Regions from separate parts of the Actinomadura rubteroloni genome, predicted to be linked through region 1. Evidence: riboswitches for the same ligand, from Rfam matches in the RefSeq annotation. Region 1 holds a riboswitch; each other region holds the start of a gene.

Region 1 (5,100 bases):
AGCATCGCGATCGACCCCTGGCCGTACGGGCTCTCCCCGGCCACGCGGCGGTAGATCGGCAGCGCGCCGAACAGGGTCAGGGCGACGAGCAGCAGCGTGGCGACGGGCGACACGACTCCGGCGGCGAGGAACGCGATGCCGGGCTGGTAGCCGAGCGTCGAGAAGTAGTCGACGCCCGTCAGGCACATCACCATCCACCAGGGATGCTGCCGGTGGTCCTCGCCGTCGGGGAGATGCGGGCCGGGCGTCTCTCGCGGCACGCCGTCCAGCAGCCAACTGCGCACGCCCGCCCACTCTCCGTGTCGCTTCGATCACCGACTGTCGAAGATCACGCTACCGACTCGTCCCGCCGGACGGCGCACGGCCCGCCGTCCCGGGCGGGACGACGGGCCGCGGGCGCGCGGATGATCAGGGGGCCGCGCGCACCGCCCGCGCGGCGGCGACCATGTTCCGCAGCGCCGCCTCGGTCTCGGGGTAGGCGCGCGTCTTCAGGCCGCAGTCCGGGTTGACCCAGAGCCGCTCCGGCCCGACCGCCCGCAGCGCCGCCCGCAGATTGCGCTCGATCTCCTCGGCCGAGGGCACGCGCGGCGAATGGATGTCGTACACGCCCGGGCCGATCCCGTTCGCGTACCCCGCCGCGCGCAGGTCGCCGACCAGCTCCATCGCAGACCGGGCCGCCTCGACGCTGGTGACGTCCGCGTCGAGGTCGCCGATCGCGCCGATGATCTCGCCGAACTCCGCGTAGCACATGTGCGTGTGGATCTGCGTGGCGTCCGCGACCCCGGACGTCGCGAGCCGGAACGCCCCGACCGCCCACGCCAGGTAGTCCGCGTGCTCCGCGCGGCGCGGCGGCAGGAGTTCGCGGAGCGCGGGCTCGTCCACCTGGACGACGCCGATCCCGGCCGCCTCCAGGTCGCCGATCTCGTCCCGCAGCGCCAGCGCGACCTGCCGCGCGGTGTCGGCGAGCGGCTGGTCGTCGCGGACGAACGACCACGCCAGCATCGTCACCGGCCCGGTCAGCATCCCCTTCACCGGGCGGTTCGTCAGCGACTGGGCGTAGGTCGTCCACTCGACGGTCATCGGACGCGGACGCGACACGTCGCCGTACAGGATCGGCGGCCGTACGCAGCGCGTGCCGTACGACTGCACCCAGCCGTGCTCGGTGGCGGCGTACCCGTCGAGCTGTTCGGCGAAGTACTGGACCATGTCGTTGCGTTCGGGCTCGCCGTGGACGAGGACGTCCAGCCCGATGTCCTCCTGGAGCCGGACGACCCGGGCGATCTCATCCTTCATCGCCCGCGTGTAGGCGGCGTCGTCGAGCCGTCCGGCCTTGTGGTCGGCGCGGGCGCGGCGGAGCGCGGCGGTCTGCGGGAACGACCCGATCGTCGTCGTGGCGAGGTCGGGCAGGCCGAGCCGGGCGCGCTGCGCGGCGAACCGGACGGCCCGGTCGCCGCGCCGCGCGTCGTCGAGCACGTCCAGCCGGGCGCGGACCCGGGGGTCGGGACGCGGACGCGCCGGAGCCGGGGCGTCCAGGTCGAGCGTGCGGCCGAGCGCGACCACCTCGGCGACCTTCTGCCGCGCGAACGCCAGCCGTCCGCGCACGTCGGCGGGCAGCGCGGTCTCGGCGTCCAGGTCGAGCGGGACGTGCAGCAGCGAGCACGACGTGCTCACCTCGACCTTGTCGCTGAGCCCGAGCAGCGCCGGGAGGACCGCCTTGACCCGTGCGACGTCGGTGCGCCACACGTTGCGGCCGTCAACCATGCCCGCAACGACGGTCGTCCGAGGCAGGCCGCCGATCGAACCGAGGACGTCCACGTTGCGCGGCCCGGCCACGAAGTCCAGCGCCACCGCTTCCACCGGGGCCGTACCGAGTGCGCGCAGTGCGTCCGCGCCGATCGTCCCGAAGTAGGACGCGACGAGGATCCGGGGCCGGCTGGGCAGCGCCGCGAGCCGCCGGTAGACCCGCGCGAGCGCCGCCGTCTCGGCGTCGGTGCGGTCGGCGACGAACGCGGGCTCGTCGAGCTGCACCCACGCCGCGCCCGCCCCGGCGAGGCGTTCCAGCAGCTCGGCGTACACCTCGACCAGGCCGTCGAGCAGGTCGAGCGGCCGGAACCCGGCGGGCGCGTCCGGCGCCGCCTTGGCCAGCAGCAGGTAGGTCAGCGGGCCCACCAGCACCGGACGGGTCTCGACGCCGAGCCCGCGCGCCTCCTGGTACTCGGCGATCGGCTTCGCCCGCGCGCCCTCGGCCAGCGCGAACCGGGTGCCGGGACCGATCTCCGGGACGATGTAGTGGTAGTTGGTGTCGAACCACTTCGTCATCTCCAGCGCCGGGACGTCCGGGACACCGCGCGCCATCGCGAAGTACCGATCCAGCCCGGTGAGATGGCGGTACCGGTCGGGCACCGCGTCGACCAGCACGCTGGTGTCGAGCATGTGGTCGTAGAGCGAGAAGGTGTTGGACGGGATCGTGTCGAGGCCCGCGTCGCGCAGCTCCGTCCACACCGCGCGGCGCAGCTCGCGTGCGGTGCGGGTGAGCGCGGCGGCGTCCGACCGTCCGGCCCAGTAGTCCTCGACGGCGAACTTCAGTTCCCTGTGGGCACCGATCCGGGGGTATCCGAGGATCGTCGTTCTCATCGGCAGCATCCCTCGCCTTGCCAGGCGCGGCGTCCGGAGACGGCTCGGCGCGCACGGCGGGGCTCACCCCGGCGGGCGCGTCCCGGGCCCTCCCACGAGGCCGCGGACCACCGCGCGCCGGGCGGCGCGCGGGCGGAGGCAGGTCTTCGGACTCGCGGGCGCCATGCCGGACGGGCATGTCCTACTGGCCGTCGCTTCCCAGGCGGGTGCGCCCAGTGCGTATGACGGCGGTCGTTCCCACTCACCGCTGCGGGGCAGTCCCGGATTCGCACCGGGTTCCCTCTTACGACACCCGGATCGCGGGGACCCGGGTGAACCGTCCGCGTTCCCGAGTCTAGCGATGCTCTATCCCTACCGTTTAAGTTGACAATCCGCCGACGGCTGCTCCATGATCGCGAACGTTGTCCCCTCGCTGCCCTGGAGTCTGTTTTGAGTGGTTTTGAGCCGTCGCGGCGGAACGTGCTCGCGGCCGGGGCCGGCGGCGCGCTGGCGGCGGCCCTCACCGCCCGTCCCGCCGCCGCGGCGTCGGCGCGGCGGCCGAACATCCTGTGGCTGATCAGCGAGGACAACAACCCCTACATCGGCGCGTACGGCGACCGGGTGGCACGCACGCCGACGCTGGACCGGCTCGCGCGGGACGGCGTCCGGTACGAGAACGCCTTCTCCGCCGCGCCCGTCTGCGCGCCGTCGCGGTTCGCGCTGGTCACCGGCCTGCCCGCCGAGACCAGCGGCCCGGCCGAGAACATGCGCGCCGTCGGGCGCCTGCCGTCGTTCGCGCGGGCCGTCCCGGAGTACCTGCGCGCGGCCGGCTACTACTGCACGAACAACGCCAAGAGCGACTACAACTCGCCGATCGACCCGGCGCGGGTGTGGGACGCGTCCAGCACCACCGCGCACTGGCGGAACCGCCCCGCCGACGCCCCGTTCTACTCGGTCTTCACCTACATGACGACCCACGAGTCGCAGATCTTCACCGCCGGGCCCGGCCGCACGCGCCCCGAGGACGTCCGCGTCCCCGCCTACGTGCCCGACGTGCCCGCGATCCGCGAAGACCGCGCCCGGTACTACGACCTGATGGAGAAGATGGACGGGCAACTCGCCGCCCGCCTGGCCGAACTGGAAGCCGACGGGCTCGCCGAGGACACCATCGTGTTCTACTTCGGCGACAACGGCGGCATCCTCCCCCGCAGCAAGCGGTACTGCTACGACAGCGGACTGCGCACACCCCTGATCGTCCGGTATCCGCGCAAATGGGCGCACCTGGCCCCCGCACGACCCGGCTCGGTCATCACTGCGCCCATCACCGTGTCCCTGGACCTACCGCCAACCGTCCTCGGACTGGCGGGCCTGCGGGCGCCGAGCCACATGACGGGCACGTCCCTCGCCGCGCGGCACCGTCCCGCCTACGCATTCGGGATGCGCAACCGGATGGACGAGCGCTACGACATCGTCCGTACCGTCCGCGACGAACGGTTCCGCTACATCCGCAACTACAGCCCGCACCGCCCGTACGGGCAGCACCAGGCGTACGCATGGCAGCAGAAGGGTTACCAGGTCTGGGAGCAGGCGCATCTGGACGGCACGCTGACGCCCGTCCAGGAGCGCTTCTGGCGCGAGAAGCCCGCCGAGGAGCTGTACGACCTGCGCGCCGACCCGGACGAGGTCCGCAACCTGGCCGCCGACCCGCGCCACCGGAGCCACCTGAACCGGCTGCGCCGCGCACTCGACCAGCACCTCCTCGACGTCAACGACAACGGCTTCATCCCCGAGGGCTCCGCGCTGGAGGGCTACGACGCGAGCCGCGCGCCGGGCGCGTACCCGCTGCGCCGCGTGCTGGACGTAGCCGGAACCGCGATCCGCCGCGACCCCCGCGACGTCGCGAGACTCACCCGCGCCCTCGCCGACGACAACGAAGTGATCCGCTACTGGGCCGCGTCCGGCCTGCTCATGCAGAAGGGCAAAGCCGCCGCACCGGCCGCAGACGCCCTGACCCGAATACTCACCAACGACCCGTCGCCCCAGGTCCGCATCGTCGCCGCCGAAACCCTGGCCCGCCTCGGCGACCGTACCGAACAGGCGGTCTCCTACCTCGCCTCCACATTGGACGACCACCCGGACGCGCAGGTGCGGCTCCAGGCCCTCAACGCGCTCACCTACCTCGGGGACGCCGCACGCCCCGCGCTGCCCGCCATCGACCGCGCCGCGCGCTCGACCGCCGAGTACCTGCACAACGCCGGGAAGTACCTGAGCCTCGTCCTGGCCGGCGCCTACACGCCCGCCACCCCGATCTTCGGCGCCTGACCCCCGTAACGCCCGCCGCCGCCCGGACCAAGGAGGGGAGAAAACCGACACGGGAGGCGAGCCTGTATGACCGCTGACGAACCGGAGGTCCGGGCGATCGGGCGAGATCCCGCCGTGTTCGAGGCGTTCTACCGCCGTCACGTCCGCATGGTGACGGGCTTCGTC
Region 2 (5,100 bases), 740 kb from region 1:
CCCCAGTTCTTCGGCGATCTCACGTTCGCACGTCAGATGCGGGGGTTCGCCTTCCTCGGCGACGCCGCCCGGCAGTCCCCAGTCGGCGCGGTAGTGCGTTTTGACGAGCAGGACCCGGTCGCGGGCGTCGGTGAGGAGCATCCCGGCCGCCAGGTAGCAGTCGGGCAGACCGGCGTACCACTCGGCGGGATCGACCCAGCCGTGCGGCGTGCGATCGGGCCGGTCATCGGCCATGTCCTCTGTCTCCGATCCTCGCGGGCGGCGGGACGTCGGCGTCAGCGGTTCGCGGCGGAGCTGTTCGTCAGTTTCGGAAGGAAGGCGTTCGCGATGACCTGGTGACCGGCCGGATTGGCGTGGATGTCGTGGTAGCTCGTGCACATCCACGTCCACTGGCAGATCTGCGCGACGTTGCGCGGCACCGAGCCGATGCCCGGGAGCGCGACGGCGGAGCCGAAGTCGTTGTTGGAGAAGGCCGTCGCGACGTCGGCCGTGGCGAAGCCGGTCGCGTCGTCGTCGCCGGTGATCACCGCGCTGAGGACGTTGTTGAGCACGGCCGATCCGGCCGCGATCGCCTGCGTCGTCCCGCCTTGGAGCCAGCCCGCCAGCATGGGGTCGTAGTACGTCATGCCGACGTAGCGCGGGGCGGCGCCGCCCGCGTCGTGCAGCGCGCGGTTGATCGTCAGGATGTCCGAGCCGAGGGAGAAGATGCCCGAGACCAGGCACATGAGGTCCAGCCCGCCGGACGGCAGGCACTTGTCGACGTTGTTGGCGCCGATGTCCTCGGTGACGTATTTGACCTGACCCGGATGGGCGCGCAGGAACTTCACGGCCGCGTCGAGCTGGGACGTCGCGCCGTCGTACGTGCAGACGCCGCCCTTGATCATGCTCTGGGTGGTCTCGCCACTGCACCCCAGCCGGACGTGCTGCAGGTTCGGGTCGGATTTTTTTAGCGTCGCGTACAGCACGTCGGTGTAGGAGACGTTCACGTCTTTGCGGACGTCCGGCTGGTAGCCCGCCGCCAGCGAGTCGCCGAGCGACACGTAGTACGTCGGCTCGGCCGCCGACGCGCCCGAGGCGCCCGCGGTGACGAGCGTGGACGCGGTGAGCGCGGCCGCGGCGGCACGCGTCAGGCGGCGGAGGAGCGAAGGCCCGACGCGGTCGGAGGAGGAACGCTGGAGACGCGGCACGCGGGTCCCTTCCGGTCAAACGTGAAGGAGTTGCACGTTGTCTTGTACTCTCCCGCCCGCTCCCCGGCAACCCCCTGTGCACGTTTGCGGCATTTTCCGGACACTTTGGTCACCGTCCGTCACAGGAGTAACGGCACGGTGGGGTGGGCCGGCGGCGCGACCGCCGCCGGCCCTCCTCAGGCGCGGCGGGAGCGGCGCAGGTAGGCCGCGCCCGCGGCGAGGGCCGCGAGGACGGCCGCGCCGAGGCCGATCCAGAGCCAGCCGGCCGAACTCGTCCCCCGCCGCGCGGCCGTGGACGGCGTCGCGGCGGGGGCGGAGTTCGGCGCGGCGCCCGAACCGCTCACCCGGAACGTGAAGGAGCCGCTGATCGGGTGGCCGTCGGGCGAGACGACGCGCCAGCCGACCGTGTAGACCCCGCCGGGCAGTCCGGTGCGGACCGCCTGCGTGACCGTCCGGTCGACGGAGTGCGGCGGGCCCACCTGGACGCGGACGCCGTTCGGACCCGTCACGATCACGCGCGGGACCAGGACCGGGTCCGCGTAGGTGAGGGTGACCTGGCCCGGGTCGGCGACGGTCGCGCCGGCGCTCGGGCTGGTCGACCGCAGCGCCGTGTGCGCCGACGCGGGGGTCGCCGGGACCGCGAGCGCCAGTGCGCCGCCCGCCGCGAGGACCGCGGCGATCCGTGAGCGGACGGTCGTCATGCCCGGCTCCGCGACCGGGTCAGCGCGAACACGCCCGTGCCGACGCCGAGCACCCCGGCGACGAGCCCGAGGCCGCCGAGCAGGCGCGCCGTGTCGTCGGAGTCGGAGTCGGACGGTTTCGCGGCGGCGGCGGGCGTCGCCGAGCCCTTGGCGACGAGCGTCACCGAGGGCGCCGGATGCTCGGGCTCGGTGGCCCCGCCGGGATTCTGGTCCCACTTGACGACGTCGCCGCCCGAGTAGGTCTGCTCGGCGGGGAACAGGAGGCGGTCGGTGTCGGCGGGAAGGGGGCCGAGGGAGACGTCGAACTCCTCGAACTGGCCGGGGTCGATCTTGCCGCCCGTCCAGGTGATGGTCGCGGGCGCCTTGGTGAGCTGCGTGCCCTCGACGGTGACGGGCTTGGGCAGCGCGGCCTCCTCGACCTTCGCCGTCCAGCCGGGGACGGGACGCACCGAGACCGACGTGATCGGGTGGTCCTGCGGCAGGTGGACGACGAGCTTGACGGTCGACGCGTCGTCCCGCTCGTTCGGCACCCGGAAGCTGATCTTGGTGTAGCCGCCCTTCTCGGCGGTGCGGGGGTTGGCGGTGACGTGCGCGGACGCGGACGGGCCGAGGCCGAGCACGGCGACGGCGGCGAGGCCCGCCACAAGGGTGATCCGGCGAACCGGCATGGTGGTGCTCCGTTTCGAGACGTACGAGAAGAACCCGGGTGCCGAAGGCGGCCGGGTGACGTTGCGGCGCTCAGCCGAGCGCCCTCGAAACGGACGGCGGCCCCCGCCGGACCACGTCGTGCCGCAGCACGCGGACCACCGGACGCGGCCGGACGGCCGGAACCGGACGCGGAGCCGCCGGAGCCGAAGGACGCGAAAGAACCAGGAGGAGCCGCGCGGGCCGTCCGGCGAGCCGGCGCGCGAGCCCCCACACGGCGCGTTCGCCCCGCCGCAGCCACCACGCCGACACGAGCGCCGCGCCGAGGTGCGCGAGCGTCATCCACGAGCCGGAGTGGTGTTCGACGGGCGCCGGGACGGTCGCCGCGTGATGCATGACCATCCCCGGCCGGGACGACCCGCTGAACAGGCAGTGCAGCGCGTACTGCCCGCCGACGAGCACGCCGGTGATCGTGCGGAGCGACCGCTCGCGTCCGGCCAGCGCGAACCCGAGCAGCGCCGAGCCGCCGAACCCGGCCGTGACCGCCGCGACGGACACCGCGCACGACGACGCGACCGCGTGTCCGGAAACCGCGAGCACCGTGCACACGGTCGCGAAAACGACCGCGCGGGCGGCGCGCGACGACGGAACAGGGGCGGGCGGACTCATCTCGCCGACCATCGTAGAGCCGACGTCCGCGGCGTGACGCACCCCCCAACACTCCCTACATGTGGGACGGATGCAAAGCCGATCAACTAGATGTAGGGTCGTGGCCCGTGCTGGTTCGTCCCCGGCCGGAACCGGCCGGGGACGTCGCAAGAGGGAACCCGGTGTGATTCCGGGACTGCCCCGCAGCGGTGAGCGGGAACGACCGCCGTCACAGAGCACTGGACCCCGAGCCGGGGACCGGGAAGCGACGGCCACTAGGCCGCACCGAACGAGGTGCGACGCCCGCGAGTCCGAAGACCTGCCAGTACGACGGGAACGTCCAGGCTTCGCGGGAGGCCGGGCGCGGCGTCGCCGCGTGCCCTTCCGCGTCCGCGAGGGGAAGAGGGCACGTGACACAGGAACTCATCGCGCCGCCGGGACCGGCCGCCGAGGTGGAGCGCGCGTGCGCCGGGCTGGACGGCGTCGACCCCGCCCGGGTGCTCGCCGACGGCGGCGACCGCGAGCAGGCGGTGCGCGAGGCCGCCGCGCTGGTCGCGGTGGAGCCCGCGTACTCGCGCGTCGCGGCGCGGCTGCTGGCCGGGCTGATCGCGGACGAGGCCGCCGCCGAGGGCGTCACGACGTTCGCGGGCTCGGTGGCCGCCGCGCACGCGCAGGGCCTGCTGAACGAGCGGACCGCGACGTTCGTCGCCCGCAACGCCGACGCCCTCGACGCGCTGGTCGACCACGCCGATGACGACAGGTTCGAGTACTTCGGCCTGCGCACCCTCTACGACCGGTACCTGCTGCGGCATCCGTCCACGCGCCGCGTCCTGGAGCGTCCGCAGCACTTCTGGCTGCGCGTCGCGGCCGGGCTCGCCGACACGGTCGAGGAGGCCGCCGAGCTGTACGCGCTGCTCGGCGGGCTCGCCTACCTGCCCAGCTCGCCGACACTGTTCAACTCCGGCGCGCGCCGCCCGCAGCTCTCGTCCTGCTTCCTGCTGGACGCGCCGCGCGACGAGCTGGAGTCCATCTACGCGCGGTACGCGCAGGTCGCGCGGCTCAGCAAGTACGCGGGCGGCATCGGGATCTCGTGGACGCGCGTCCGGTCGCGCGGCTCGCTGATCCGGGGGACGAACGGGCACTCCAACGGCATCGTCCCGTGGCTGCGGACGCTGGACAGCTCCGTCGCGGCCGTCAACCAGGGCGGACGCCGCAAGGGCGCGGCCTGCGTCTACCTGGAGCCGTGGCACGCCGACGTCGAGGAGTTCCTCGAACTGCGCGACAACACCGGAGAGGACGCGCGCCGCACCCACAACCTCAACCTCGCGAACTGGATCCCGGACGAGTTCATGCGCCGGGTCGAGGCCGACGAGGACTGGTCGCTGTTCGACCCGAAGGAGGTCCCCGAGCTGACGGACCTGTGGGGCGACGCGTTCGACGCGGCGTACCGGGCGGCGGAGAAGGCGGGACGGTTCGTCCGGCGGATCCCGGCGCGGCGGCTGTACGGCCGGATGATGCGGACGCTCGCCGAGACGGGCAACGGCTGGATGACGTTCAAGGACGCCGCCAACCGCGCCTGCAACCAGACCGCCGAGCCGGAGAACGTCGTCCACCTGTCGAACCTGTGCACGGAGATCCTGGAGGTCACGTCCGACGGCGAGACGGCCGTCTGCAACCTCGGGTCGGTCAACCTCGCCGCGCACACCGGCCCGGACGGCGTGGACTGGGAGCGGCTGCGCCGGACCGTCCGGACGGCCGTCCGCTTCCTGGACCGGACGATCGACCGCGGCTTCTACCCCACCGAGGAGGCCGCCGAAGCGAACCGCAAGTGGCGGCCGATGGGCCTCGGCGTGATGGGCCTCGCGGACGTGTTCTTCAAGCTGCGCCTGCCGTTCGACTCGCCCGAGGCCCGCGCGCTG
Region 3 (5,100 bases), 1.6 Mb from region 1:
CGACCGGGACGACGTCCTGGTCCCGCAGCGCCGCGTGGTGACGGGCCGACGCCGTACCGATCACCGTCACGCCGGCGGCACGAGCGAGTTGGACGAGCACCGAACCGACACCGCCGCTGGCACCGTGCACGAGAATCGTCTGCCCGGCGCGGACACGCGCCTTTCGATGCAGCATCTGCCACGCGGTGATGCCGTTGACGACCAGCGCCTCCGCCTCCGCTGCGCCGACGCCGTCCGGGACCGGCACGACGTCCGCCGCGTCGACCACGACGTGGCTGGCCCAGCCGCCGACCTTGACCAGCGCGGCGACCCGGGCGCCGACCAGGTCCGGTGCGACGCCCGCGCCGACGGCCAAGACCGTCCCGACGAGGTCGTAGCCGGGGACGAACGGGAACGGCGGCTGGTCGTAGTAGCGGCCCCGGCGCATCTGCTGCTCGGCGAAGGAGACGCCGGTCGCCTCCATCCGGATCACCACGCGGCCGGGCCCGGCGGCGGGGACGGTCCCGTGGCGGATCTGCAGGCCGTCCGGTTCGACCCGGCCCGGCAGGACGACCTCGACCAGTTCTTCGGTGTTCACGGCGATCTCCTGTACCTAGAGGCTCATGCTTTCGTTAGAAGTTATAACCGGACGCTTGGATGAGTGTCAATAGCGTTCGTGATACCTTCTAACTGGAGTCGGGGAGGTGGTCATGGCGGGTACAGCCACGCCGCGCGAGCGCTATCGCGCCCAGGTCCGCGCCGAGATCAAGGGGCACGCGCGGGAGCAGATCGCCACGACGGGCGCGTCGGCACTTTCGCTCAACGCGATCGCCAAGCGGATGGGGATGAGCGGGCCCGCGCTCTACCGCTACTACTCGGGCCGCGACGAGCTGATCACCGACCTCGTCCGGGACGCCTACCGCAGCCTCGCCGACACGCTCGGATCAGCGGCCGAAGCGGGCGCCGACCTCGCCGGACTGGCGCACGCCCTGCGCGCCTGGGCGCTGGAGGACCCGCAGCGGTACCTGCTCATCTACGGCACGCCCGTCCCCGGCTACCACGCGCCGGACGACATCACCCTCATCGCGTCCGAGACGATGGCGCTCCTGCTCGACGCCTGCATGACGCTGGACCCGCCGGCGACGCCGCTCGACGCGCACCTGGCCGACCACCGCGCCTGGGCGGGCGACCACCCGGCGCCGCCCGCCGTGCTGCACAAGGCGCTGAGCTTCTGGACACGGATGCACGGCGTCCTGTCCCTGGAAGTCGCCGGTCAATTCACCGGAATGGGCTTCGACCCGGCGCAGCTCTACGCGGCCGAACTCGCGGACGTCTTGGCCGACTGACTACCCGGCCGCAAGCGGATGCCCGGTCTCGCGCAGCCTCCACCGGCCGCCGTCGCGGGACAGGACGGTCAGCGACAGCGGCTCCGTGTCGATCCGCCAGAACCCGCCGGGCGGCGCGGCCAGCACGTGCAGGACGGCGGCGCGGATCAACGCGGGATGCGTGACGGCCGCAACCCGCAGCGAACCCGCCGGCAGACGCTCCAACCACGTCGCCATGCGCGCCATCGCCCGGGACAGCGGCTCACCGCCGTGGGGAGAAGCGTCCGGGTCCGACATCCACGCGACCAGGCCCGCCGGATCCTCGGTCTCCAGTTCGGACAGCGTACGGCCGCGCCATCCGGCGACGTCCACGTCCGCGAGAAGCGGGTCGGTGGCCGCGTCCAGGCCGAGTGCCTGCGCGGTCGCGCGGCAGCGGGCCTCGGGACCCCGGTAGGCGACGTCGATCCGCCGGAGCGCGCCACGGCGTTCGCGGGCTGCGGCCAGGCCGTGCGCGGTGAGCGGTTCGTCGTCCGGGAAGCGGGCGGAGCGGGTCGCCTCCGTCGGCGCGTGCGCGACGAGGAAAAGCCGGACCGTCACCGCCCGGTGACCGAGACGGACGTGAACAGCCTTTCATTGACGGTTCGACGCGCGGAGCTTAAGGTCACGACGGTAGATGGTAGGGGAAGTCGGTGGAAATCCGGCACGGTCGCGCCACTGTGATCCGTCCCGTCCCGGGACCGGAGAGTCAGACCTCCGCCATCGCAAACGGTCCATCGAGCGTGGGACGCAGGATCCCCGGGAGGCCCCACATGAGCACGTCCACCACCCTTGACGGTGCGCGCACCGGCTCCACCCCCGTCGTCCTCGGCGGCACGCGCGCCGCCCTGTGGCTGTTCGGCACCGTTCTGCTCGGTGTGGCGCTGTACTACTTCATCGGCATCGACCAGGGCGCCACCTCGGTGTTCGGCAACGACACGCACGTGCACGAGTTTGTCCACGACGCGCGGCACTTCCTCGGTTTCCCCTGCCACTGATCCACGGCACCGGACACAACTGAAGGAGTAGGCCGTGGAACGGCACTTCATCGTCCGCGGCATGGCCGTGGGCGCGATCGGCGGGCTGCTGGCGTTTCTGTTCGCCCGGATCTTCGCCGAGCCGCAGATCCAGAAGGCGATCGACTACGAGAGCGGCCGCCACACCGCCCAGTCCGCGCTCGACAAGGCAGCCGGACTGGCCGTCGAGCACGAGCACGCCGAACCATTCAGCCGCGCCTTCCAGGGCAACGTCGGCATCGGCGTGGGCATCATCGCGTTCGGTATCGCCATGGGCGCGCTGTACGCCGTCGCTTATGCGCTGGCCTGCGGACGCACGGGCAAGGTCCGGCCGCGGACGCTCGCACTGCTGGTCGCCGGGGGCGGTTTCCTCGCCCTGTACCTGATCCCGTTCGCCAAGTACCCCGCCAATCCCCCGGCCATCGGTCACGAGGACACGATCCGGGAGCGCAGCGGGCTCTACCTGCTGATGGTCGGGATCTCGATCGTCGTCCTGGTGGCCGGGGCGTGGCTCGGGCAGCGGCTCCAGGCCCGCTTCGGCACGTGGAACGCCACGCTGCTCGCCGTCCTGGCCTGCGCGGTGGTTCTCGGCGCGGTGATGCTCGTCCTGCCGTCCTTCGGCGAGCTCAGTGCGAACGTCGAGGCGTACGGACATCACGCCACCGAGACACCGCTGCCCCTGCGAGACGCGCAAGGACGCATCGTCTACCCCGGCTTCCCCGCCGACACCCTGTTCGCCTTCCGCTTCTTCTCGGTTGCAGCGCAGGCCGTTCTGTGGGGGACGATCGGGCTGTGTTTCGCGCCGCTCGCCGAACGCCTGCTCGGCCCGCGTCCGGACACGAACGCGGCACCCGCCACCGTCTGACCCGCCGCCCCGTGAGAACCGACAGGGTTCGCTCGTGCGCCGCATCCTCAACGCGCTGCACGGCCCCGTTGGCTCGCCATGAAACGGCACGTAGTTAGCAGGCTGGTTCAGTGCGGGCGGGCAACCGCCGGTTCTGCCTTGCGGGTTCTCACTTCACCGGAGCGAGCGCAGGGCGCTCAGCGGATCGTGACCGGCGGGCGCGGCGTCAGACCAAGGGCTTACCGTCGGCGAAGAGGCCTCCGGTCGGGCCGTCAGGCGGACAGGATGGCGGCCCGGACGCCACAGGACGGCTACCCATCGAATCACCCCAGCTCGTGCGCTTCACCGGTGACCGTTGGAAGCTGTTCGGCCAGGTCGTCGACACCCGCAAAGCGCCTGGGCGGCTAACACATGCCGGCGGGAGGCTGGCCCGCGCGGGCCAGCCTCCCGCCCGGACGGCCCGAGAAAGAGGCCCCCGCTCGCCGCTCTCGCCCTGGTGGGAGACCAGCAGCGCACTCATCGCAGGCAGCCACTGGGCGGCATCGATCAGGTGCCGGTGGAGCTCCGTTCGCTTCTGGTCGCCTCGCGGACCAAGAGTGCGATCAAGAGGCGGACGGTAGCCTCGATGCCCCATCGCACGCCCGGTCCGGGGACCGCAGTGGTGAAGGACGCCGACCAGGTCAAGCCGGTGGTGCCGTCCGCCACGGGTTCCAGAGCGATGGTCGCCTGGTAATCCTTGACCGGGATCAGCCGACCGATGTACCGATAGGACAACCGCGACGGCCGCTCCTGCTCGGTGATCTCCTCGCGGATCAGGAACGGCCACATGCCCGTGATCCGAACGGCTCCCACACCGCCCGCGACGCCGTCCTTCGACCAGCGTGACGTCATGATGAGCGGCCGTGCCCAGGACGACCACGAGGGCGCGTCCGCCAGCAGCCCGAACACCAAGTCCGGGTCCGCCTCGATCGTCCGCCGGATCTCATAACCGTCGCGCCGCATCAGCGTCTCCCGTCCCGCGTCCGGGCCGGAGCCTCCGGCCGGGACCTCCGAGCCAAGCAGCTCGGCCGTCCCGGCAGTAGACAGGTCGTTGACAACGAAACCGGCCCGACCCGCGCCAGGGCGCATGGGCGCAGAAGGCCCAACTGCGAGGCGCAGCGAGAATCGCGCGGATCCGCGATGACGACGAATTCAGTGCCGCCATCGGCGCTCGCAGAAGGCGGATCAGCGGCGCTAGCCGCCGACCGGCCCGAACACCGAACCCGATGACGACGTCATGACCGTCCACGATGAACGCTACGAAAGCCCAGTGAAAATCCCCGCGCCCACAGCACCGCGGCCCGCCGCCGATAGGCGCCAGCCAAGACGGACGGCACGGCACGAACCCGTCGCCCCGAGCCACGGCGACCAGTCAGAAAAAGCGGAAGGCTTGGCCCCGATTCCTCACTCGCGGCCATCACTACGAAAGTCGATACCGGAAGGTGCAGGGCAGTGCCCTACACCGGGGAGTTCGGGGGGCGCCCTCCCAAAAAACACTGTAGGCCATCGTGATCGGCGCACCTGCGCCGGCCACGATGGCCCGACTCGTGGAGTGTTCACGAGCGGGGCTGACCTACAGTGGAGAGGTCGGTGCATTGATCGTTTCCCGCCGGTGGCGAGATCGTTTCCCATTCTCGAATAAACTGAAGTCTTGAGCGCACAGTGGGCGGAGGATCGTGCTGTTGAGAGTGATTGCTTCGCGGTCGCGGTGGGGTCGGTGTTCGGTCTCGCGTGGGTCTTGCCGCGGCATGTGTTCGGCGGCGTGTTGGGCATACGCGTCGTCGCTACGGAGGTACCGAATGTGCCACCGGAAGAGACGATCACCCGGCCCAGCTCGGAGAACATTGGACGACCGATTCGA
Region 4 (5,100 bases), 2.1 Mb from region 1:
CGAGCTTCGCCGCGATCGCGCCCGGCACCGCGAACCCCATCGACGACAGCCCGTTCGACACCAGCAGCGTGTTCGGCTCGTACGTCGGGTACATCCGCGCCATCCACATCTTCACCGCGCCGGTGTCGGCGAGCACGATGTCCTCGCGTCCCATGGCGGCGCGGATGTCGGCGACGACCCGGCGCGGCGACAGCGGGAAGCCGTCCTCGGCGCGGCCCTGCTCCAGCTCGGCGCGCAGCAGCTCGCGGATCTTCTCGCCCGTCCCGGCGCCCGCGAACCGGCGGTGGACGGAGTCGGCGAGCTGCCGCAGCGTCCGGGAGATGTCGCCCTGGATGCCGACCGTGACCGTGTAGTGGTCGTCCACCTCGGCGGGGCTCTGGTGGATGTGCAGGATCTGCTTGTCGCCGTCGGGGTTGATCTTGACGGGGTCGAACTCCTGCAGCTCGTACCCGACGGTGATGAGCACGTCGGCGCGGTCCAGGCCGAAGTTCACGTAGTCGTGCCGCATGAACCCGACGGCGCCGAGCGCGAGCCGGTGGTCGTCGGGGAAGACGCCCTTGCCGTTGAACGTCGTCGCGACCGGCACGCCGAGCGTCTCGGCGAAGTGCACCAGCGCCTCGCCCGCGTGGGCGCGCGTCGCGCCGTGCCCGGCCACCACGACCGGCTGCCGCGCCATCGCGATCACGTCGGCGGCGCGGGCGATCTGCGCGGGCGACGGCTCCTGCGGCCGGACGACGTTCACCGCGAGCGGCTTCAGGGTCTCCGGGACGGGCGCGGACTCGACGTCCTCGGGAATCGCCAGGTACACCGCGCCCGGCCGTTCGGTCTGCGCGGTCTTGAACGCCTTGCGGACCATCTCCGGCAGCGCCTCGGCCGTCGGCGTCAGGTCCGCCCACTTGGTGATCGGGCGGAACAGCGACACGAGGTCGATGACCTGGTGCGACTCCTTGTAGATGCGGTCCAGACCGACCTGCGCCGAGATCGCCACCACCGGCGTGCTGTTGGTCGTCGCGTCGGCGACGCCGAGCTGCAGGTTGATCGCCCCCGGGCCGAGCGTGGCCGAGGCGACGCCGGCCCGTCCGGTCAGCCGCCCGTAGATCTCCGCCATGAACGCCGCGCCCTGCTCGTGCCGGACGAGGACATAGCGGATCGACGAGTCGTTGAGCGCGTCGACGAAATGGATGTTCTCCTCGCCCGGGATGCCGAAGACGTACTCGACCCCTTCGGCCTCCAGGATGCGGACGAGCAGCCGGGCGGCGTCGGCCTGCGTGGACATCGGGTGTCCTTCTTCCAGTCGCGGCGCCCGCGGACCCGCGGGCATCCTTCTCAGCGTCGACTCCCATTCGATCATTCCGCTTCGCCGGTGTGGCGCCGCCCACCCCGTGAAGCGCCGGACGGCCGCCGGTCAGGCCCCGCGCACCGAGTCCAGCAGCGCGCTCCAGCCGGTGCTGGACAGGACCAGGGCCGGGCCCTGCGGGTCCTTGGAGTCGCGGACGACGCACCGTCCGCCGGCCAGGTCCGCCACCTCGACGCACTGCTCCCCGCTGCCGCTGTGGGAGGAGGTGCGCCAGCAGCCGCCGGTGTCGCGCCGCGTTTTCGTCACATGCCGCTCCTTGCCGCCTCGATCATGAGGTGCGCGGATTCCTCGGGGGTGAGGGCCGCCTCCTCGATCCGGCGGAAGCGGTCCCTGTGCTTCGCTATTTCCGCGCTGCTTTCCACATAAACGTCGCCCATCGTGCCCTCGACGTAGGCGATATCGGGATCGGCGGGGTCGGAATAGGAAAGGATGGTGAAACGTCCGTCAAGTCCGGCGTGTTCCATGGTGGAGAACGGCAGCACCTGAACGGTGACAAAGGACCGTTCGCCCATTTTCACAAGTTTGTCCAATTGGGCGGCCATCACCTGGAGCCCGCCGATCGGACGCCGCAGGGCGCCCTCGTCCATGATCATGTGCAGTCGGGGGGCGTCGGTCCGGTCCAGGATCGCCTGGCGGATCTTGCGGGCGTCCACCCGGCGCTCGATCTGCTCGCGCGTGGCGAGCAGGCGGCCCGCCGTGATGACGGCGCGCGAGTAGTCCTGCGTCTGGAGCAGGCCGTGGATGAGCTGCGGATCCCAGGTGCGGATCTCCGAGGCGTCGTCCTCCAGTGCCACATAGCTGCCCGCGAACACGTCGGCGTAGGCCGTCCACCAGCCGCGCCGGCCCGCCTCGCGGGCGAGGGTGAGCAGCGCGTCCCGGTCGGGGCTCGGGACGCCGTACAGGTCGAGCAGCGCGGCGATGTCGTCGGGTTTGGGGCGGGTCTGGCCGGTCTCCAGACGGGAGACGGTGGCGCGCGACCAGGCGAGCCGGTCCGCCACGTCCTGGAGGGTGAGGCGCTGCTCCTCGCGCAGCTTGCGCAGCTCGCGGGCCAGCCGGCGACCGCGCACAGTAGGCCGGTAGGTCATGGCTAGCGAGTCTTTCCGTCAGCGCGGCGTCGCACAACGTGATTGCCGGAATCCGCAGGGATTGACGAACTCGGTGGAGCAATCTGGCGAAGCCAGTTGCGCCGCTGAGATTCTCACGAGACGCTGTCGCGTGACGGCTCGGGGACGCAATGTGACGAGTTGCCCAGGGGCGCCCCCGCCCAAGGCGTCCCGAGCGGGAGGACCGACCCGTGAAAGTCTCAGCCCAGACCACCGACCCCCTCGCTCCGCCCGCCGGCTGGACGTGGCCGCTGCCGGACGGCCCCGAGTGCGCCCGGCACGCCCGCGCCGTCCTGGAGGAGGCGCTGGCCGCGCTCGGCGTGCCCGCCGAGGCGCGCGCCGACGCACGGCTCATGGTCAGCGAGCTGGCCACCAACGCCCACCAGCACGCGGCCGGGAGCCGTCCGCACGAGCTGTGGCTGTGCCGCGACGCCGCGTCCGGAACGGTCTACTGCGCCGTCTTCGACCGGGACGCGTCCGCGCGGCTGCCCGGCTACTCCTGGACGTCCGGCGACTGCGGACGCGGCCTCGCGATCGTGCGGGAGCTGTCGGGGGGCCGGTGGGGCACCGGGGCGGCCGTCGCGCGGATCGGGGAGCCCGAGCCCGGCAAGGCCGTCTGGTTCGCCATTACCTGACCGTCTTCGTCCAGATCGCCGGGAGTGTGCGATCCTTGCGGACGGCGGACAGGAGGAACCCGGTGCGAATCCGGGGCTGTCCCGCAACTGTGACCGGGGAGCCCGTCCCCACGCTCGACGCCACGGCGGACACGCCGGAAGGCCCGGGGACGGACGGTGATCCGGGAGCCAGGAGACTCCGGCCGCCGCTTGGACCGCCAACGGGCGTGGACACCCGACGGAAGGACAGTGGGGCATGGCCTCCAGCGACGCGCGCTACCCGTTCTCCGCGATCGTCGGCATGGACGATCTCAAGCTGGCGCTGCTGGTCAACGCCGTGTCGCCGCGGGTCGGCGGTGTGCTCGTGCGCGGCGAGAAGGGCACGGCCAAATCCACGATCGTCCGGGCGCTGGCCGCGCTGCTGCCGCCCGTGCCGGTCGTGCCGGGCTGCCGCTTCTCGTGCGACCCGTCCGCGCCCGACCCGCGCTGCCCCGACGGCCCCCACTCCGGCGCCGGCGAGCGCCCGGCGCGGCTGGTGGAACTGCCCGTCGGCGCGGCCGAGGACCGGCTGACCGGCTCCCTCGACATCGAGCGGGCGCTGACCGAGGGCGTCACCGCGTTCGAGCCGGGACTGCTGGCCGCCGCGCACCGGGGCGTCCTGTACGTGGACGAGGTCAACCTCCTGCACGACCATCTCGTCGACCTGCTGCTGGACGCCGCCGCGATGGGCGAGTCGCACGTCGAGCGCGAGGGCGTGTCGGTGCGGCACGCGGCGCGGTTCCTGCTCGTCGGGACGATGAACCCCGAGGAGGGCGAGCTGCGCCCGCAGCTCCTGGACCGCTTCGGGCTGACCGTCGAGGTCGCCGCGACCCGCGACCCGGCCGAGCGCGCCGAGGTCGTGCGGCGGCGGCTGCGGTTCGAGGACGACCCGGGCTCGTTCGCCGCGCTGTGGGCGTCCGCCGAGGCCGAGCTGGCCGGGCGCATCGCCGCCGCCCGCGCGCTGCTGCCGGACGTCGCGCTGACCGACGCGGCGCTGCGGCAGATCACGGCGGTGTGCGCGGCGTTCGACGTGGACGGGCTGCGCGCCGACCTCGTCACGGCCCGCGCGGCGCTGGCGCTCGCGGCCTGGAACGGGCGGACCGAGGTGACCGCCGACGACGTCCGGACCGCCGCGCGGCTCGCGCTGCCGCACCGGCGCCGCCGCGACCCGTTCGACGCGCCCGGCCTGGACCGCGACCGGCTGGACGAGATCCTGGACGAACACGCCGATCCCGACCCGCCCGACGACGACCCCGGCGGCCCCGGCGGCTCCGGCGGCTCCGGCGGTGCGGACGACGCGGCCGGTCCGGGCGACGGCGCCGGCTCGGGCGACGCTGCGGGCGCGGACGATGCCACCGGCTCCGGCGCGGACGAGAGCGCGGGTGCCGGCGCGGGCACGGGCGCGAACTCCGGCGCGGGCGCGGGTTCGGCCGAGGGCGCCGACGCGAGTGCGGGCGCAGATGCCAATGCGAGCGCGGGCGAGGGCGCAGGTGCGGGCGCCGGGGGCGGGGCGCCGGACGCGGCGGACGAGCCGCCGAGCGGCGGGCGCGAGAGCGTCGTGTCGGCGGGGGCGGCGTTCAAGCCGCGCCTGTTCACCGTCCCGGGCCTCGGCGCGGGCGCGCCGGGACGCCGGTCCAAGGCCCGCACGTCGCACGGCCGCGTGACCGGCGCCCGTCCCGGGTCCGCCGGGATCCACCTGACCGCCACGCTGCGCGCCGCCGCGCCGCGCCAGCGCGCGAGGGGCCGCGCGGGCGCCGGGCTGGTCCTGCGCCCGGGAGACCTGCGGGCGGCCGTCCGCGACGGACGCGAGGGCAACCTCGTCCTGTTCGTCGTGGACGCGAGCGGCTCGATGGCCGCGCGCCGCCGCATGACCGCCGTCAAGGGCGCCGTGCTCAGCCTGCTGCGCGACGCCTACCAGCGCCGCGACAAGGTCGGCCTGGTCACGTTCCGGGGCCGGGACGCCGAGGTCGCGCTGCCGCCGACGTCG

The links. Region 1 has a riboswitch for cobalamin ahead of metE (5-methyltetrahydropteroyltriglutamate--homocysteine S-methyltransferase). Riboswitches for the same ligand answer to the same signal wherever they lie in the genome.
Region 2: another riboswitch for cobalamin. It lies ahead of BTM25_RS04525 (ribonucleoside-diphosphate reductase subunit alpha); the one in region 1 lies ahead of metE (5-methyltetrahydropteroyltriglutamate--homocysteine S-methyltransferase).
Region 3: another riboswitch for cobalamin. It lies ahead of BTM25_RS08545 (CbtB domain-containing protein); the one in region 1 lies ahead of metE (5-methyltetrahydropteroyltriglutamate--homocysteine S-methyltransferase).
Region 4: another riboswitch for cobalamin. It lies ahead of BTM25_RS10550 (putative cobaltochelatase); the one in region 1 lies ahead of metE (5-methyltetrahydropteroyltriglutamate--homocysteine S-methyltransferase).

Annotation. Positions count from the first base shown of each region.
Region 1 covers NZ_MTBP01000001.1:286,285-291,384, reverse strand. Annotated here, with positions in the region: gene BTM25_RS01370 (APC family permease) at 1-284, opposite strand, end outside; gene metE (5-methyltetrahydropteroyltriglutamate--homocysteine S-methyltransferase) at 409-2,634, opposite strand; cobalamin riboswitch at 2,772-2,952, opposite strand; gene BTM25_RS01360 (sulfatase-like hydrolase/transferase) at 3,064-4,935, shown strand; gene BTM25_RS01355 (RNA polymerase sigma factor) at 5,002-5,100, shown strand, end outside.
Region 2 covers NZ_MTBP01000001.1:1,028,165-1,033,264, forward strand. Annotated here, with positions in the region: gene BTM25_RS04500 (NUDIX domain-containing protein) at 1-234, opposite strand, end outside; gene BTM25_RS04505 (SGNH/GDSL hydrolase family protein) at 276-1,187, opposite strand; gene BTM25_RS04510 (copper resistance CopC family protein) at 1,364-1,888, opposite strand; gene BTM25_RS04515 (YcnI family copper-binding membrane protein) at 1,885-2,556, opposite strand; gene BTM25_RS04520 (hypothetical protein) at 2,627-3,202, opposite strand; cobalamin riboswitch at 3,300-3,522, shown strand; gene BTM25_RS04525 (ribonucleoside-diphosphate reductase subunit alpha) at 3,592-5,100, shown strand, end outside.
Region 3 covers NZ_MTBP01000001.1:1,926,123-1,931,222, reverse strand. Annotated here, with positions in the region: gene BTM25_RS08560 (medium chain dehydrogenase/reductase family protein) at 1-577, opposite strand, end outside; gene BTM25_RS08555 (TetR/AcrR family transcriptional regulator) at 690-1,325, shown strand; gene BTM25_RS08550 (histidine phosphatase family protein) at 1,326-1,901, opposite strand; cobalamin riboswitch at 1,925-2,079, shown strand; gene BTM25_RS08545 (CbtB domain-containing protein) at 2,114-2,338, shown strand; gene BTM25_RS08540 (CbtA family protein) at 2,373-3,221, shown strand; gene BTM25_RS08535 (SRPBCC family protein) at 3,747-4,202, opposite strand.
Region 4 covers NZ_MTBP01000001.1:2,368,272-2,373,371, forward strand. Annotated here, with positions in the region: gene BTM25_RS10530 (acetolactate synthase large subunit) at 1-1,276, opposite strand, end outside; gene BTM25_RS10535 (DUF397 domain-containing protein) at 1,406-1,603, opposite strand; gene BTM25_RS10540 (helix-turn-helix domain-containing protein) at 1,600-2,442, opposite strand; gene BTM25_RS10545 (ATP-binding protein) at 2,652-3,095, shown strand; cobalamin riboswitch at 3,149-3,273, shown strand; gene BTM25_RS10550 (putative cobaltochelatase) at 3,331-5,100, shown strand, end outside.